Regions from separate parts of the Streptosporangium sp. CA-135522 genome, predicted to be linked through region 1. Evidence: riboswitches for the same ligand, from Rfam matches in the RefSeq annotation. Region 1 holds a riboswitch; each other region holds the start of a gene.
The links. A riboswitch is a leader RNA that binds a small molecule or an ion and turns the genes downstream of it on or off. The one in region 1 is predicted to bind cyclic di-AMP.
Positions count from the first base shown of each region.

Region 2: linked by a shared signal. The riboswitch ahead of ACQPYK_RS14415 (C40 family peptidase) and the one ahead of ACQPYK_RS37720 (coiled-coil domain-containing protein) in region 1 are both predicted to bind cyclic di-AMP.
Region 3: linked by a shared signal. The riboswitch ahead of ACQPYK_RS39370 (hypothetical protein) and the one ahead of ACQPYK_RS37720 (coiled-coil domain-containing protein) in region 1 are both predicted to bind cyclic di-AMP.
Region 4: linked by a shared signal. The riboswitch ahead of ACQPYK_RS17260 (CHAP domain-containing protein) and the one ahead of ACQPYK_RS37720 (coiled-coil domain-containing protein) in region 1 are both predicted to bind cyclic di-AMP.

Region 1 is NZ_CP192026.1:7,991,939-7,996,139, reverse strand. It holds gene ACQPYK_RS37725 (GNAT family N-acetyltransferase) at 1-335, opposite strand, end outside; gene ACQPYK_RS37720 (coiled-coil domain-containing protein) at 656-1,579, opposite strand; cyclic di-AMP (ydaO/yuaA leader) riboswitch at 1,633-1,768, opposite strand; gene galT (galactose-1-phosphate uridylyltransferase) at 1,840-2,919, opposite strand; gene ACQPYK_RS37710 (DeoR/GlpR family DNA-binding transcription regulator) at 2,916-3,716, opposite strand; gene ACQPYK_RS37705 (HD domain-containing protein) at 3,801-4,201, opposite strand, start outside.
Region 2 is NZ_CP192026.1:3,040,467-3,044,667, forward strand. It holds gene ACQPYK_RS14405 (NlpC/P60 family protein) at 1-799, shown strand, start outside; gene ACQPYK_RS14410 (hypothetical protein) at 1,136-1,432, shown strand; cyclic di-AMP (ydaO/yuaA leader) riboswitch at 1,732-1,890, shown strand; gene ACQPYK_RS14415 (C40 family peptidase) at 1,928-2,488, shown strand; gene ACQPYK_RS14420 (hypothetical protein) at 2,589-3,374, shown strand; gene ACQPYK_RS14425 (M48 family metallopeptidase) at 3,371-4,201, shown strand, end outside.
Region 3 is NZ_CP192026.1:8,352,516-8,356,716, forward strand. It holds gene ACQPYK_RS39355 (roadblock/LC7 domain-containing protein) at 1-200, shown strand, start outside; gene ACQPYK_RS39360 (hypothetical protein) at 213-584, shown strand; gene ACQPYK_RS39365 (alpha/beta fold hydrolase) at 632-1,489, opposite strand; gene ACQPYK_RS39370 (hypothetical protein) at 1,735-2,352, opposite strand; cyclic di-AMP (ydaO/yuaA leader) riboswitch at 2,575-2,723, opposite strand; gene ACQPYK_RS39375 (lytic polysaccharide monooxygenase) at 3,082-3,330, shown strand; gene ACQPYK_RS39380 (histidine kinase) at 3,352-4,201, shown strand, end outside.
Region 4 is NZ_CP192026.1:3,662,191-3,666,391, forward strand. It holds gene ACQPYK_RS17255 (ABC transporter substrate-binding protein) at 1-355, opposite strand, end outside; gene ACQPYK_RS17260 (CHAP domain-containing protein) at 961-1,656, opposite strand; cyclic di-AMP (ydaO/yuaA leader) riboswitch at 1,677-1,812, opposite strand; gene ACQPYK_RS17265 (TetR/AcrR family transcriptional regulator) at 2,183-2,761, opposite strand; gene ACQPYK_RS17270 (oxidoreductase) at 2,777-3,649, opposite strand; gene ACQPYK_RS17275 (hypothetical protein) at 3,801-4,201, shown strand, end outside.

The DNA.
Region 1 (4,201 bases):
TCGGCGAACCCGATGATCCGGTTGTTGGATCGGGCCACGTACAGGCCGTCGCTGCCGGCGTCGGCCTTTCTGCTCCATTCGAGGATCTTGCGGGGCGTGAGGTCGTGTCTGACGAACTCGGAGAGAGCGCTGACGTCCATCCCCGGGACCTCGGCGTAGGTGGACTGAAAAGAGGATCGGTGGGCCTGGAGGATGCCCACTCCGTCGCCCGGCCTTGCCCGGTCTATCCGCACCGAGGGCCAGGCGACGTTACCGGTGGTCGTGCTCGGGTGGCGCAGGAACCTCTCGGCGGCGCCGAAGATGCCCCTGCCGGGCCTGACGGGAATCCTAGACATCGGCGACGACCCCGTTGAGCGCGATGCCGCGGATCGGGCCGCTCGCCTTCGCCGCCACGCAGGCGACCGGCGGCGAGATGAGCGGCGGATCCGTCCGACGCGTGGCCGGCTCCCGCGGGGCCGGCCGCGCCGACGCCACGAGACGAGGCGGGCGGGCGCGTTGTGACGAGTCCGATCGGACGAACCGTGATCTTGCCATACGCCATGCCCGTTCTTGATCGTTCTGTCGGTGAGAAGACAGGTTCGCACGAACTGCCCGTGGCGTACAACTGATCACAGCAGCGCCGGAAACGAGGCCGGGGCACGGGGGAAGGGGCGGGTCAGAACATCGAGATGTGGACGTGGTCGAAGTGGTTGGCGGTGACGCCGCCGCGGTCGGACATGGCGCGCCAGCCGGTGCCGGAGTTGATGCGCTGGCGCCAGATCACGTACTTGACGCCTAGGTTGGCCCTGTTCTTGAGAGCCCAGGCGGCGATCTCCTCGCCGAGCTTGACGTGGTCCGCCGAGGGTGTCGAGCCGCCGGTGCTCATCATGAAGTCGCAGGCGCGGCCGAGCGGGTGTTCGCCGCCGTCGTTCTCGGAGCGGTAGCAACCGATCTCGTACGGCAGGGCGAAGCGCTTCTCGATCGCCTCGCGCATGATCCGGGTGCGGTCGGTGATGTTGTCGGCGCCTGCGGGGAGCTGGGGCGCCCAGCTGCCGTCGGAGCGTCGGCCGGAGCCCGTGGGGGCGAGCGCGTCGAGCTTCTCCTCGATGGCGTCGATCACCTTCTCGGCGTCTTCGCGCTGGGCCTCCACCACCCCGGCCTCCTCGCCGATCTGCTCGGTGAGCAGGGCCGCCTTCTCCGCCGCCTGCTTCTTCAGATCGCGGCTTTGGGCGAAGACCTGTAGCTGGCTGCTCTGCTGGGCGGTGAGCTGCTCCATGATCGCGGCGCCGCCCATGTTGGTGGAGAACAGCATCGAGGGCAGGGTGGTGAAATCGCTCTGGTAGCGGAGCCGGGCGATGGAGTCGACCTGCTTTTCGGCTTCGGTGTAGGCCTCCTCGGCCTTGCGCAGGTCCGCCCGGGCGGCCGTCTCGGCGGCCTGGGCCTTCTTGAGGGACGCGCGCTTGGCCGCGTAGGCCTCGATGAGCCCGTCGACCTTCTTGTTCAGCTTGGCCAGTTCTGCGCGGAGCCGGGACTCGTCCGGCTTGGGGGTCGCGTTACCCACGGTCGCCGTGCCGAAGGTGAACGCAAGGACCGAAACCATGGAAACGGCCAAAGCCGTATGGCGACGGAACGCGGGGGACAGAGCCGCCACGACTCTCCTCTCCTACCGCCTACCGGGTTAGCTGACGGGTTCGGGCTGGAGGAAGCCCTTCCACCGAAGTGGTTCACCCCAAATGCGATGGGTCCCCGGCTCCCGGGCGATGCGCCCGGAATTAGGCATATCGGACATTAGGTCCGATGTGTGAGGATGGTAGTGGTAAACCCTGAGTAACGCGACCCCAATCTGATGCTAATCAGTGATCAGTTTGTGACAACAGATCGCAAAAGATGTGCCGTCTCCTCGGGGAGGACGTCGTTCACGAACGCCCCCATGCCCGACTCCGATCCGGCGAGATATTTCAGCTTGCCCGGCGCCCGGCGGACACTGAACAGCTCCAGGTGTGCGTAGGAAAGGTCGCGACCGGCGTTCACCGGCGCCTGATGCCAGCCCGCGACGTACGGCATGGCCACGCCGAACAGGCCGTCCAGCCGGCGGAGCACGTCCGTGTAGAGCGGTCCGAACGCCGCGCGCTCGGCGGCCTCCAGTCCGCCCAGGTCGGGGACCTGGCGGTGGGGGTAGATGTGGATCTCCACCGGCCAGCGTGCCGCGGCGGGGACGAAGGCCGTCCAGTGCTCGTTGGAGGCGATCACGCGGACCCCCGCCTCGCGCTCGGCGGCGAGCACGTCGGCGAACAGGTTGCGGCCCGTTCGTTCCCGGTGCCGTTCGGCCGCGCCGAGAGACAGCTTGGTGCGCGGGGTCACGTAGGGGTAGGCGTAGATCTGGCCGTGCGGGTGGGTCAGCGTGATGCCGATCTCCGCTCCCCGGTTCTCGAAACAGAACACCTGCTCCACACCGGGCATCGCCGACAGCTCCGCCGTACGGTCGATCCAGGCCTCCATGACCAGCTCGACCTGGTCGGCGGAGAGCTCGGAGAAGGAGGAGTCGTGGTCGGAGGTGAAGCAGACCACCTCGCACCGGCCGATCCCCGGGCGGACCTCGCTCAGCCCGCCGACCTGGGAGTATTCGCCCAGCTGAGCGGAGAAGGACGGGAAGCGGTTTTCGAAGACGACGACGTCGTAGGCCGGTGAGGGGATCTCGGTCGAGTGGCCGGGGGTCGACGGGCATAGCGGGCACTCGCTGGCCGGGGGGAGGAAGGTGCGGCCCTGGCGGTGGCCGGCCACCGCGATCCACTCCTCGGTCAGCGGGTCGTAGCGCAGCTCGGAGGCCGCGGGGCGGGGCGGCAGCTCGCGCTCGTCGATCGTGCTGCGGTCGGCGTCGTCACGCCGGTCGAAGTAGAGCAGCTCGCGGCCGTCGGCCAGGTGGGTGATCGTGCGTTTCATCGGCTCAGCGCCTCGCTCTCCGGCTGCGGCTCGGTGATGATCAGCTCGCCCACCTGTGCGGTGAGCTCGTCGCGGGCCTCGTCCGACAGGCCGGAGTCGGTGATCACGACGTGGGCCTGGGCCAGCTCGGCGATCGTGCTGATCCCCACCGTCCCCCACTTGGTGTGGTCGGCGGGCACCACGAGGCGGTGCGCGGAGGCGACCAGCTCGCGGTCGGTCTCCGCCTCCAGCAGGTTCGGCGTGGTGAACCCGGCGCGGGCGTTCATCCCGTGCACGCCGAGGAACAGGGTGTCCACGTGGAGCCTGCGGATCGCCGCCACGGCCACCGGGCCGACCAGCGCGTCCGAGGGAGTGCGGACGCCGCCGGTCAGCACGACGGTGCGGTCCGTGCGGGGAGAACGGTGAAAGACGTCGGCGATCCGGATCGAGTTGGTGATCACGGTCAGGTCGGGCACGTCGATCACGAAGTGGGCCAGCGTCCAGGTCGTCGTCCCGGCGGACAGGGCGATCGCCGTGCCGGGCCGGACGAGCGCCGCGGCGTGCTGGGCGATCGCCTCCTTCTCCGCCTGCTGACGCATCGACTTGGCGGCGAATCCGGGCTCCTCCGTCGAGCCGGGTCCGGCGGCGGTGGCCCCGCCGTGCACCTTTTCCACCAGCCCGCGCTCGGCGAGCACCTCCAGATCCCTGCGAATCGTCATGTCGGATACGCCGAGCTCACGTACGAGGTCGGCGACCCTGACCCCACCACTGCTGCGCACCCGCTCCAAAATCGCCTGCTGCCGTTGTTGGGCGAGCATTGATCCACTCCTTAATCAAACAGATTCCACCAAATTATCACAGAGAGGCCAGGTGATCGGTGTTGAATCCTGGTGAATAGTCGCTCACAGGCGCTCAAGCTCGGCATGGATGTTCGCCCTGGCCGGAGCCTCCAGGTCGGCGATGCGGAAGATCACCGGTAGGTCGAGCAGCGAGCGGAGTACGGCCTCCCGGCCGCGCCGGAAGGCGTCGTCCGGCACGAAGGAGTACTCCTGGCGCACGGCCGCCGCGTAGGCCGCGTAGACCTCGGGCGGAGCGGCCAGGATCGCCAGGTCGGCGTCGCAGAGTACGGCGCCGTCCGCGTCGTCGGGCGCGGGGTCGTGTGTGAGGGTGAGCCTGACCAGCCGGGCCACGGTGGCCACCGCGTCGGCGGACAGCCCCATCTCGGGCAGCGCGCGCTCGGCCAGCCGGGCGCTGCGCTCCTCGTTGTCGCCGCGCCGCGGGTCGTAGACGGCGTCGTGGAACC
Region 2 (4,201 bases), 5.0 Mb from region 1:
GAAGTGGAAGAAGGCCCGCAAGAAGTACCAGACGCTGAACGGCGACCTCGCCCGTCAGAACGCCAAGGTCGCCGGGCTGCGCGAGGAGCTCGTCACGATGGCCGTCAGCTCCTACCAACTCGGCGGAGTGAGCAGCTGGGAGGGGCTGATCAGCCAGCCCAGCTTCGGCACGCTGCTGAGCGGCCTGGCCATGGTCGATCAGATGTCCGCCTCCCGCGCCCAGTCCCTGGAGGCCTTCGACGCGGCGAACAAGACGCTGCGCGACAACCGCGACAAGGCCAAGGTCGCCCTCTCGGAGGCCGACGCGACGCGCGACGAACTGGCGGCGGAGAAGACCAAGGCCGACAAGATGGTCAAGGTCCAGACCAAGCTGCTGCGCAAGCTCGGTGCCTACCGGACCGGCGACCCCAACAGCGCCGGCATCAAGTACAACGGCCCGGCCTCCGGCAACGCCAAGGCCGCCCTGGACTTCGCCTTCGCCCAGATCGGCAAGCCGTACCAGTACGGCGGCACGGGCCCGGGCGGCTGGGACTGCTCCGGCCTCGTCCAGGCCTCCTGGCGCAGCGGCGGCGTCAGCCTTCCTCGCACGACCTGGGAGCAGTGGGGCTGGGGCGCCAGCCGCAAGGTGTCCCTGAGTGATCTCCAGGCCGGGGACCTGATCTTCAGCTCGGGCCTGGGCCACGTGGGCCTCTACGCGGGCAACGGCCAGATCGTCCACGCTCCCCAAACGGGAGACGTCGTCAAGGTCGTTCCCCTGTCCTCCTACGGTGGCCGTCTGGTCGGAGCCGTCCGCCCCTGAACCGGTGGACGCCCGAAGCGGATGTCCCGGCGGACGGCCGATCTCGGGGCGGGGGTCCGGAATCGGGACGCGGCCATCTCCGGCGTCCGATCGGGCATTCCTCACCGAGGCTCTCGCAGGGACCCGGGCACTCACGTGCGGGCGTCCGCCTGCTCGAGGGGCGTCCGCGTACTCATGTGAGGGTCTCCGCGTATTCGCGAGGATCTGCCTTCCTGGGGCTTTTTCGGGTTAAGTGACATCTGACGCAAAAGCAGCCGTTCCCTTGGAGAGATCGACACGCCCTGGGCCAAGGACGCCGCGGGCAACACCGTGCCGACGGCCCACCGCGTCGAGGGCATGACGCTGATCCAGGCCGGCGGCCATCTGCCCGTCGCCGAGTACGACCGGTTCGGTCACGCGGTGCGCGGGCTCACCGCGCACAACCGGGCACTGGCGCTCGACGAGGACGGCCACCGTCTCGCCGAGCTCGCCATCACCCGGTTCGACGAGCCCGGAGCGCGCCGAGTCGCCGGCCACCCGCCGGATCTACGACGCCACCGTACGGCCGGCCGCGACGTGGACCGTCGCGGACGCGGGACGGCCGCCGCCTCTCGGCCGGCCCTCACGACGATCCGGGCGCCGGAAGGGTACTGAAGATCGAATTCAGTGTGACGAATGTTACAGAAGAGGTGTTCTTCGGGTGATCATTCACGGAATGTGACGAGAGTCATATTCGATTGAAGGAACCGGCTATCACGCTGGGGTAACGGAAGAACGGACAGCGCTTTCCGATCTTCATTTCCTTGTCATTGCTTTGCCGGAATTTGAGGATCGGAGTACCTTCTGGCGTCGCGGCGGCACGCCATGTCGCCGCTCCGAATGCCGGCCCTCCAGGCCGGCATTCCGCTGAGAAATCCAATTGGCCGCCGCTCCCCTGCGGGGTTGACCCCCACCGCGGCGGCCTGCCGAATCCGTGCAGCCAGGAGGCATGGAACCGGGGACCCAAGGGCCCTCAGAGCATGGCCAGGGGTGAATCGGCATATGTCATGCCGTAGGGCGACTTCCCCGCCCGAATCCGTCAGCTAACCCGGTAGGCATCAGTGGAAGTCCCAAGGAGAAATCCTGTCTACCACCCTGCATAACCCCCGTTTGTCGCGCCTTGCCCGCCTTTCCTTCGGCGGTGCCGTCCTCACCCTGACCGCTTCCTCCGGGGCGGTCGCGCTGAGCTCCACGGCTGCACAGGCGACGGCGGACAGCGTGATCACCGTCCAGGCCGAAAGCACCGCGAAGACCAAGGCGAAGGCCAAGGTCAAGGCGAAGGCCGGGACGAGCAAGATCGCACGGCAGAAGGTGAGGGCCGGCAAGGCCGTCGTGGCGGCCAAGAAGCAGATCGGCGATCCGTACCGGTGGGGAGCCACCGGTCCCGGCGCGTTCGACTGCTCCGGACTTGTCCAGTACGCGTGGCGCAAGGCCGGCGTGTCTCTCCCCCGGATCACGCAGAGCCAGTACCGCGCCGTCAGGAAGAAGGTCTCCTGGAGCCGTCTGCGCCCCGGTGACCTGCTGTTCTTCTACGGCAAGGGCCACGTGGGCATGTACGTCGGCAAGGGCAAGATGGTCCACTCGCCGAGCAGCGGCAAGACGGTCCGGATCGTGAATCTGAAGGGGTACTACAGGTCCTCCTTCGCCGGAGCGGTCCGCCCCGGAGGCTGACGGAGGGAACCGGCCCCGGCCATCCTCGACGGATGACCGGGGCCGCTCCATGCCGGCCGAACCGGGGCCGCTCCACGCCCGTCGAGTAGCATCGACTCATATGTCCGTCCCGAGAGGGCGTCGCGCCGTGCTCACCGGGATGCTGGCGCTGATGGGCGCCGGCCTGATCGCCGGGGCGGGGCCGCTGCCCCGGCAGCCGCGCGGCCCGTGGCCCGGCGCCGCCACCGTCGTCCGCGGCGAGCACTCCATCGTGATCGGCCACCGCGTCCCACCGGCGAACCTGCGGGATCTGGCGTCGAGGGCCGACCGCGCCCGCCGTGCCGTCGGGCGGATCTGGGGACCGGTCCGGGCGGTGATCCTCTTTCCCGCCACCGACGCGGAGGCGGCGGCGCTCGCCGGCGCGGGGAGCACCGGAGGGCTGGCCGCGATGGCCACCGCCGACCGGGTGGTCGTCCTGCCGTCGGGCTACGCCAGGCTCAGCGAGACCGGCCGGGACGTGGTGATCGCCCACGAGCTCACCCACGTGGCCACCGGCGCGACCCGGGGCGGCAGGGTGCCGATGTGGCTGTCGGAGGGGTTCGCCGACTACGTGGGATACCGCGACTCCGGGATAGGGGTCCGCGAGGCCGCCGCCGAGCTCGCACGGGAGGTGCGCGCGGGCGTCGTGCCCACCCGGCTTCCCGGGCCGGCCGACTTCGCCCCCGGCGTCCCTCGGCTGGCGCAAGCCTACGAGGAGGCCTGGCTCGCCTGCCGCTACATCGCGGAGCGCTTCGGCGAGAAGGCGCTGGTGAGGCTTTACGGTAGCGATGTCGGCAGCACGCTGGGCCTGTCGCAGGCGGAGCTCGTCGCCGCCTGGCGGGACCACCTCCGAAGGGAACTGGGATGACGCGAACCACGACCGGTACGCCCCCGGGCATCCGGGCGGCGGGATGGGCGCTGGCCGCCCTCGGAGCGGTCACGCTGGCGGTCGTGGCGTTCACCACGCCCTGGCGGGCTCTGCCGCCCACGGCGCCGCCCGTCGTCCCCGACCCGGCCCGCGACTTCACCCCGGACCAGATCGCCCGTTCCGAGAGCTTCGACGCCGTGCTCAGCGCGCCCGCCTACCTCTCGCTCGGCCTGACCCTGGTGGCGGCCGGGATCCTGGTGAGCACCCCGCTGGGCGCGCGGCTGGTCGGCAGGCTGCGGGGGCCGTGGTGGCTGAGGGTGCTGCTCGGCGTCCTGGTGCTGTCGGTGGCGGTGGAGATCCTGCGCTGGCCGCTGGGCATGTGGTCGGAGATCCACCTGCGCGAGTTCGGCCTGTCCACCCAGGACTGGCCGGCCTGGAGCGCCGACCGGATCAAGAACATCGGCATCAGGACCGGGCTGATCGCGATCATGGTGCTCGCGGTGGTCGCGCTGGCGCGCCGCTACCGGCGCTGGTGGATCCCCGCGGCCGTCGGCGCGTTCGCGCTGACCATGGTCGCCTCCTTCGCCTACCCGGTGCTGATCGAGCCGCTCTTCAACGACTTCACGCCGCTGCCCGCCGGGCAACTCCGCGACGACCTGCTCACCATGGCCTCCCGGGACGGCGTGCCCGTCGAAGACGTCCTCGTCGCCGACGCCTCCCGGCGGACCACCACGCTCAACGCCTACGTCTCCGGGCTCGGCGCGACCCGCAGGATCGTGGTCTACGACACGTTGCTCAAGGCGCCCGCGGACGAGGTCGAGCTGGTG
Region 3 (4,201 bases), 360 kb from region 1:
GCATGGCCGGCAAGGGCGCCTTCGAGGAGACGCTCATCTCCGGCACCAACGGCTACGCGGCCTTCTACGCCGCCGGTCCGAAGATCGTCCTCACAGTGCTCGCCCGCCCCGGGACCAACCTCGGGCTGCTGCGACTGGAGGGCCGTAAGACGGCGGCGAACCTGGCCGCCATCACGTCCCGCACATCGACAACCCCGTGATCGGAGACAGGTATGGGCAACATGGACATCTCTCTCAAGGAGATGATGGCGATCGACGGCGCCCTCGGCGCGGTCGTCGTGGACTACAACAGCGGCATGGCGCTGGGCGCCCTCGGCGGCTCCAAGGACCTCGATCTCCAGGTCGCCGCGGCCGGCAACACCGAGGTCGTCAAGGCCAAGTTGCGGACGATGGAGTCGCTGGGCCTCAAGGACGGCATCGAGGACATCCTCATCACGCTCGGCAGCCAGTACCACGTGATCCGTCCGATCACCGGCAGGGGCGGCAAGGGGCTCTTCCTCTACCTGGCACTCGACCGGACCCGGGCCAACCTGGCGCTCGCGCGGCACAGCCTGCGCGGCATCGAGGAGAAGCTCGAAATCTGATCCTCCGGTACGGCTTGCGCCCCGGGAGGCGCAAGCCGTACCGGAGCTCAACGCTCGGCGGCGGTGAGCTCGTCGATCGCGCCGACGATCTCGGGCCAGAGCGGGCACGGCAGGTCGTGGCCCATCCCGGGAAAGGTGATCAGCCTGGCGCCGGGGATCGCCTCGGCCGTGGCGATGCCGCCGGACAGCGGCACGAGCTGGTCGGCCTCTCCGTGCAGCACGAGGGTGGGCACCGTGAGTTCCTTCAGCAACGGCGTGCGGTCGCCGGAGGCGATGATCCCGGCGAGCTGCCGGCCCGTCCCGGCCGGATCGTAGGACCGGTCGTAGCTCAGCCCGGCGACCTGGGCGATCCGCTCGCGATCCAGCGGGAATCCCGGCGAGCCGATGACCTCCCAGGCCGCCACCGACTGCCGGATCGCGCTCTCCCGGTCGCGCGCGGCCGGCGACATGAGCACCGCCATCGCGGCCTCGGTGGGCGGGGCGGCCTGCGGGCCGGGGGTGGACATGATGGAGGTGAGAGTACGCACCCGGCGCGGGTGTCGGATCGCCAGTGTCTGGGCGATCATTCCTCCCAGCGAGGCGCCCACCACGTGGGCGGACTCCCAGCCGAGCGCGTCGAGCAGGCCGGCGGTGTCGTCGGCCATGTCGTCCAGCAGGTAGGGGACCTGCCCGTCCCCGCCGAAGGCGGGCACCGGGACGCCGTTCAGGTGGGTGGACTCGCCGGCGTCCCGGTTGTCGAACCGGACCACGTGGTGCCCGCGGTCGGCGAGCAGTTCACAGAGCTCGTCGTCCCAGTGGATGAGCTGGGCGCCGAGACCCATGATGAGCAGAAGCGGGCGGTGCTCGGGCGAGCCGAAGGTCTCGTAGGCGATCTCGATGCCGTTCGCGGGAGCGCGCAGGATCATGGCGCTCCCACCGCGCCGGTCATGGCGGATACCGTTCCGGTCATGGCAAACAGAATGACATTCGGTATAAACGAGAGCAAGAGCGGACGCCCTGGGCGGGCGTCCGCTCTCGCTTGTCACCAGAAGGCGGAAGGGGGATGCACGGGAGTCCCTCCAGGGGAAGGGGAGAGGGGGGAGGGACTCTCGTGGAGGAGGCGCCGGGGCTTTCGGCCCTTGCGGCGGCCCGCCCGACTACGCGATGACGATTACTTGTCGACGACCGTCGGCGGGGTGGCCGGGTTGTGGTCGATGCGGCCCCACGCGCCCGCGGAGAAGGGCACCGGGTAGTTCTTCTTGCCCGGGCCGTTGCCCCACTTGGTGATGACGTAGTCGACCTTGATGTGACCCATGCCGCCGTTGCCGTCCACGCCCAGGGTGTCGGCGTTGAACGTGCCGCCGGTCAGGTCGGCGAAGGACTTGGCGTCCAGGTCGATCATGACGCCGCTACTGGAGGGCACGCCGGGACCGCGGTCGCCGACGAAGAACTTGGCCTTCTTGCCCTTGTAGACCACGTAGCCCTCGGTCATCAGGGGCCAGCTCGGGCTGGCGATCATGCCCTTCTGCATCGGCTTGCCGCTCGCGGGCAGGCCGGTGTCACCGGCGCGGCCGGAGGAGTCGTCCCAGAAATAGGAGGCCTTGGTCGAACCCTTCAGGAGGGCGACCTCGGAGCCGGAGGTGGAACCGGACTCGGAGCCGGGGGCGGGGGCGGAGACGTCTGCGGAGGCGGGGAGCGCCGAGACGACGCCCGCGGAGGCGAAGACGCTCGCACCCAGGAGGGTGGCGGCGAGGAAACGGTTCTGGCGCAGGCCAAGGGAGAAACGCATGGGAAGAAAAGACTCTTTCGCGAGGGAACGGGAGGCCGCGCACGCCGACAGGGGGGCGCGGGCGGGATAGGCGCTCACAGGGTCAAGGTGCGTAGCCGGGAAGACCGGGCGCTACGCGGAGCGCTGTGGGTGCGCCGCGTTCGGACGCGGCGAGGAAGCCTTAGTTGACCGGTGTGAACGAGGTCGACACCGACAGGAAGTGGGCGAAACGCCCCATTAGTGATCTCCTCTCCATCTCGTCTACCGGGTTAGCTGACGGATTCGGGCGGTGGAGTTGCCCTACCGCCGCACGCTCGCGGCGGATTCACCCCAAGAAGTGGGTCCCCGGTTCCCGCGACCCTGAGGCCTGCGGGATTCGACGTCGGCCGGCCGCTCCTTCCGTTGAAGGGCAGGTCGCCAACCGATCACAAATAGGACACTACACGCATTCAGTGACAAAGCAAAACAAAACCCATGAAAACCCCAGAAGATCTACCTCGTCTACCAAGAAAGCGCCATTGGCCAAGCCTTGATCATGCCCGGAGAGGCCGTTGACTTCGCTGGAACCATTAGGAAGGTTACCTGGAAGCTTTTCGGTGATCATGCCTTTGACCTGCGTATCCTTACTTCTTAACCGCCGAAGAGGACTGCTCGACGAACGAGCGAGAGATAGCTGTGATCGCGGTGGCGACCAGCGCGCCGGCCCTTCTCCCGACGATGTTCTTTGCCTCCGCATATGCCAATCGATCGATGGAACCCCCGATCAGCCGGGTCTACGCCTGTTTTCCGGAGGATTCGGAGACGCCCGGATACACCCGCGTGCAAAGCCGCGGTCACGACCGGCGATATCCAGCCGCTGGACGGCTGAACGAGATCAATATCGCCAACGCCGGAGGCGGGCACCGCGAGCTCGTCCCTGACGGCCGGCTCTGCGGTGCGGGACGCGCCGAACACCGGGCGTTCGGGTGGACGCCGCGTGACGCTCGCGACCATGGGTGACGTCGGCAGTAGCGTGGGCCTGTGCTGATCGCCCTCGGTTGCGCGGTGCTCCTCGCGATCCTCTACGCGCTGGCGGTGTACGGCACGGCCGGGCCGGCGGCGATCGGAGCGGTCGCCGCCACACTGGCCGTCGCCCTCGTGGTCGTCATGCACGGAGGGAGTCTCCAGAACTCCGCCGGAGCAGGAGGGCTCACGGCGGGCGGCGCAGCGATGGCGTGGGCCATGGGACGTTCCCGCCGCCGCCGCAGGGCCGGCCGTGCGGCGCTCGCCGCCTACCGAGCCGCCGCCGAGGCCGTGCCCCGGCTGGCCGCCACCGCCGAACGCGACCGTCTCGCCGCCGAACTCCACGATGTGGCCGCCCACCGGCTCACCGGAATCGTGGTCGCCTCGGCCGCCGCCCTCCGTCTCGGCGACCCGAGCCTCACCGCCGAGGCCGTCACCCACGCCGCCGACGCGGGCCGCCAGGCCGTGGCCGAACTCGACCGCCTCTGCGCCCTCGATCGCCGCGGCCGTGCCCTCGCCCTCGGTGACATCGACACCCTCCTCATCGGCCGTCCCGGCGTGACCTACCACCGCACGATCGTCACCGCGCCGCCCGAACTCGCCGCGGTCGCCTTCCGCGTGGTCCGCGAGGCCCTGACCAACGCGATGCGCTACGCCACCGGCGCCGTCGTCCACGTCCGGGTGGAAGCCGTCCACGACGCCTCGGCGGCACCGGCCGCCACCGGCTCGGTGCTCGCGCCGGCCACCGGCCCGGGGGGCGCACCCGTTATCGCCAGCTCCCCGGCGGCGGGGGGTGCCACCGATCCCGTCACACCGGCTCCTGTCACACCGGCCGCCACCGGCTGGCTGACGGTGACGGTCACCGACA
Region 4 (4,201 bases), 4.3 Mb from region 1:
GACCCATCGCGCCTTCGTCCAGGGCGATGATGTCGGCCGCGCCGCTTCCGGCCTGCAGACGCTGCAGCAGCTGGGGCAGGTAGACGTCCTCGAAGCGGTCGGTGAGGTTCTGGTACTTCACCTGGATGTTCGGATGCGCGGCGTTCCACGTCTCCACGGCCTTGTCATAGCCGAAGTTCTCGCCACCGCCGAAGGTGTGCACGGTGATGGTCACCGGCTCGGCGGCCGGCGCGGAGGAGCCGCCGCCGGTCGCCGGCTTGGCGGGTTCACTCGAACCGCAGGAAGTGATCGCCAGGGCGGTGGCCGCCATCACCGCGACCGCGGCGAGCTTGCCATGCCGCTTGTTGTTCAACATTCCGGACCCCTCTCAGGTGGTCGCCCGAATCGATGGGAGGTGGCGTCGCGGATCGGTCCCCGACAAACGCGTCCGCGACGGGTTGTCCCTCAACGTGTTTTGGGAGCGCTCCCACGAAGAGTGGACGATAGGCATCCGGGACGTCAATATGCCGAAACTCAACCGTTACATCCCACCCTTTATGTGGGGACGAATAGTTATATAAGTCGACAAATCACCCAGAGGTGTGTTTGGGAGCGCTCCCATCGCAGGGGGATGCAACCGGACATTCCTTACGGCGAGGTCGTCGTTCGAGTGGACCGGGCACCGCGAAGGGCCGGCGAGCCGTGGGGGCGGGGTGCCGAGAGGCCGCGGGGGCACGGGGAGGGGGCCTGCCGGGGAGGACCGTGAGACGCGGCCGGGTGAGGACCGTGAGACGCGACTGGGGGAGGGAGGCGAGAGCGCGAGCAGGGGGCGGACGCCGAAAGGGCCCGGCTCTGATGAGCCGGGCCCTTTTTCGTGCTCCGTGCCGAGGGGGCGGCCGGTGCGTGCCGATGGATCGGCGGTGCGTGCCGAGGGGGCGGCCGGTGCGCGCCGATGGATCGGCGGTGTTGCGCGCCGGTGGATCAGCCGGCGTAGACCGGGTAGCCGTAGCCGACGACCTGGGACTTGGGCCGGACGCGCTGCTCGACCCGGCCGTTGCCGGTGTTGCCCTCGATCGTGCTGATCGTGCCGTCGCCGTTGTCCTTCTTCACGAAGCCGACGTGGTCGATCCCGCTGATGCTCTTGCCACCGTTCCAGTCGAAGTAGACGACGGCGCCGGGCTTGGCGGCGTTGCCCCAGTGGTCGTTGTTCTTGAACCACCGGGCGTGGGCGACGGTGTAGGCGTCCCAGCCCATGGTGGGACGGATGCCGGCCTGCTCGCCGACCCAGGAGACGAACATCGCGCACCAGGGGGCGTTGGCGTAGGCCCGCACGTTGCCGCCGTCACGGGCGACGGTCTCCCGGGCGCGGGGGGAGGAGACGTACCAGGACTGGAACTTCGTCCCGCCGCCCTGGGCGTTCTCGGAGACGCCGACCTGCTTGGCGGCGATGCGCAGGACCTGCGCGGCCGTGACCTTGGGCAGGCGCGCGGCCTTGGCCTGGAGAGGGGTCTCGGTGGTCTTGGAGATCTCCACCTGGGGGATGGCGACGGGGAGCTGTCCCGGAGTGTCCGCCAGGGCGGCGGGGACTGCGGCGATGCTGCCACCCAGGGCGATGGAAGCGCCCAGAACGATGCGGGTCAGGTGACGGGTCTTGGGGGTGAGGCGGTTCTTGGCCATGCGGGGGTGTGACTCCTTGCTTCGCTTCTCATTCCGCCTACCGGGTTAGCTGACGGGTTCGGGCTGGGAAGTGCCCTACGGCGCGCAAAGGCGCCGATTCACCCCAAGAACGTGGTTCCCCGGTTCCGCGACTCGCGGATTCGGCGGCCGTGCTCACCGGGCGGAGTGATCCACTCCGATGCGACACGGTCGGGCAATGTGTTGGTAACGCGTAGACCTGCAAAGACCTAGGCGTTCACCAGGAATGACTAGAAGCTACGTGAAACGGACAAACGATTACAAGTGGGACACATTGCCTTGGCTTGGGAATGCGTCCGAATCGAGGGGGAAGACTTGGTCTTTCCCAAGATCACTCCGCTCGCTCCCGGCGTCCGGGAGGAGACCGGAAACGCCGAGGCGCACGGCCTTTCCGCGAGGAGACGAGGGAAAAGTGCGCCGCCCGACTCCCTCCTCGTCCCCCGGTGTTCGTCATCAACGTAGATCTTTTCCCCAAGAGGGGTTTTACCTGCGAAAACGCTCGCTTCGATCAGTGTTTCGTCGCGGACCAGGCATGGATCAGCGGCAGCAGCACCCGGTCGACCGTCTCCTCGGCGAAGGCCTCGTCGAGCGGCTTTCCGAGGATGAGCAGCCGATGCCAGACCAGGGCCTCGGTGACCCTCCTGATCTCGCCGGGCTCGATCCTTTCCGGTAGTTCGCCCCGCTCGCGGGCGCGGTCGAGCAGCGGGGTGGTGCCGGTGATGTCGGGGCGGGGCACGTGCTCGCGCAGGGCGGCCGCCAGGTCGGGCGTGGTGAGCAGTGCGGGCAGCAGCCCGAAGACGAGGCTGTGCCTTTGCTCCAGGGTCCGGCAGAACCCGGCCACCACCGCCGTCAGGTCGCCGCGCATCGACCCGGTGTCGGGCGGCGGCGCGACGTCGATCTCCAGATGGTTGCAGACCAGGTCGACGACCAGCGCTTCCTTGCCCGGCCAGCGGCGGTAGATCGTGGCCTTGCTCGCGCTGGCGCGCTTGGCGATCTGGTCGACGGACATGCGGTCGAACCCGACTTCGGAGAGCAGTTCCATGGTCGCGTCGAGAATCGCCCGCTCCCGGCTGGGATCGAGACGCAAGGTGCCTCCGATGGGCTACGAGTGCCGTGTGATCGTCTTGAATCGTACGCCCGTGAGCTCCTCCGAGGTCTCCCACAGCCGCCGGGCCACATCCTCCTCCAGTGCCTTGGGGGAAGGGGTCAGCGTCTTCGGGCCCGGACCGATGAACTGGCCGCCGGTCACCTCGGTGGAGGTGGCGGCGTAGAGGGAGGGGATCGCGCCCTTGAGCGGAGGCTGCAGCGCCAAACGCATGAGGGCGTTGACCGGCCTGGTGAGCACGCCCAGCTTCATGATGCCGGTGGCCGTCGCACCGGGATGAGTGGCCACGCTGAGCAGCCGCCCCTCCGCTCTGCGCTGCAGCTCCAGCGTGAACAGCAGGTTGGCGAGCTTCGACCTGCCGTAGGCCGAGAACCGCCCGTAGCGGCGTTCGAGGCCCAGGTCGCCGAAGTCGATCCGGCCCAGGCCGTGCGCGTCGCTGGAGACCGTGACCACCCGGGCGCTCGGCCGGGCGAGCAGGTGCGGCAGCAGCAGCCCGGTCAGGGCGAAGTGACCCAGGTGGTTGGTGCCGAACTGCATCTCGAACCCGTCGGCGGTGGTCCGCCGAGGGATCATGCCGACTCCCGCGTTGTTGACCAGTATGTCGAGGGGCCCGTCGAAGGCGGAGGCGAACGCCCGCACCGAGCTCAGATCGGCCAGGTCCAGCCGTCTCCACTCGATTCGCGCGTCCGCGACCCGCAGGCGGATCGCGGACGTCGCCGCCTCTCCCCTGGCCCGATCCCGTGTGGCCACGATGACCCGCGCACCGTGCCCGGCCAGGTGCAGCGCGGTCGGGAGTCCGATGCCGCCACCGGCGCCGGTGACCACCGCGGTGGTGCCGGTCAGGTCGGGGATGTCGTCCGGGGTCCACATGGCTCGCTCCTCTGAGGCGTGAGGCAAGGTGTACGAAACCGTTCCGTACACCACGGTAGATCGTCCTGGATCAGATGCGCAAGTGGGCGTATTCGGGTGTTCACCCACAGTTCCCGGGCGTGTAAGACATCCCGGTTACGGTGAGGCAGTCGTGAACGGGTCATCGCCCGGCGTGGAGCACGGTCGAGACCACGCGCGGGAGCAGGGTTCGGCCGTTGCCTGGGTGGAGTCCCCGCTGCAGATGCTCTGCGCCGTGGAAGCCCACCACGCCGGGCTGCTCGGCCCACGTGCCCGAGTGGTGCCCCGAGCGGGCCTGCGTCCGCTCCTGATCACCCGCCGTGAGATCTCCCGGCTCGGCCCGCCCGGCGGGCTGGAGCTGGCCGCTCCCGAGCCTGAGATGCCCAGGCCCCGCCGGGGCACGACCTGGGCGGTCGGCGACGCCTTCTCCGGCAAGGTGCAGTTCGGCTGGCTGACCGCCCTGCCGGGCCGCATCGTGATCGTCGACGACGGCCTGGCCACCATCAGGCTCCTGGAACTGCTCACCGGACAGGT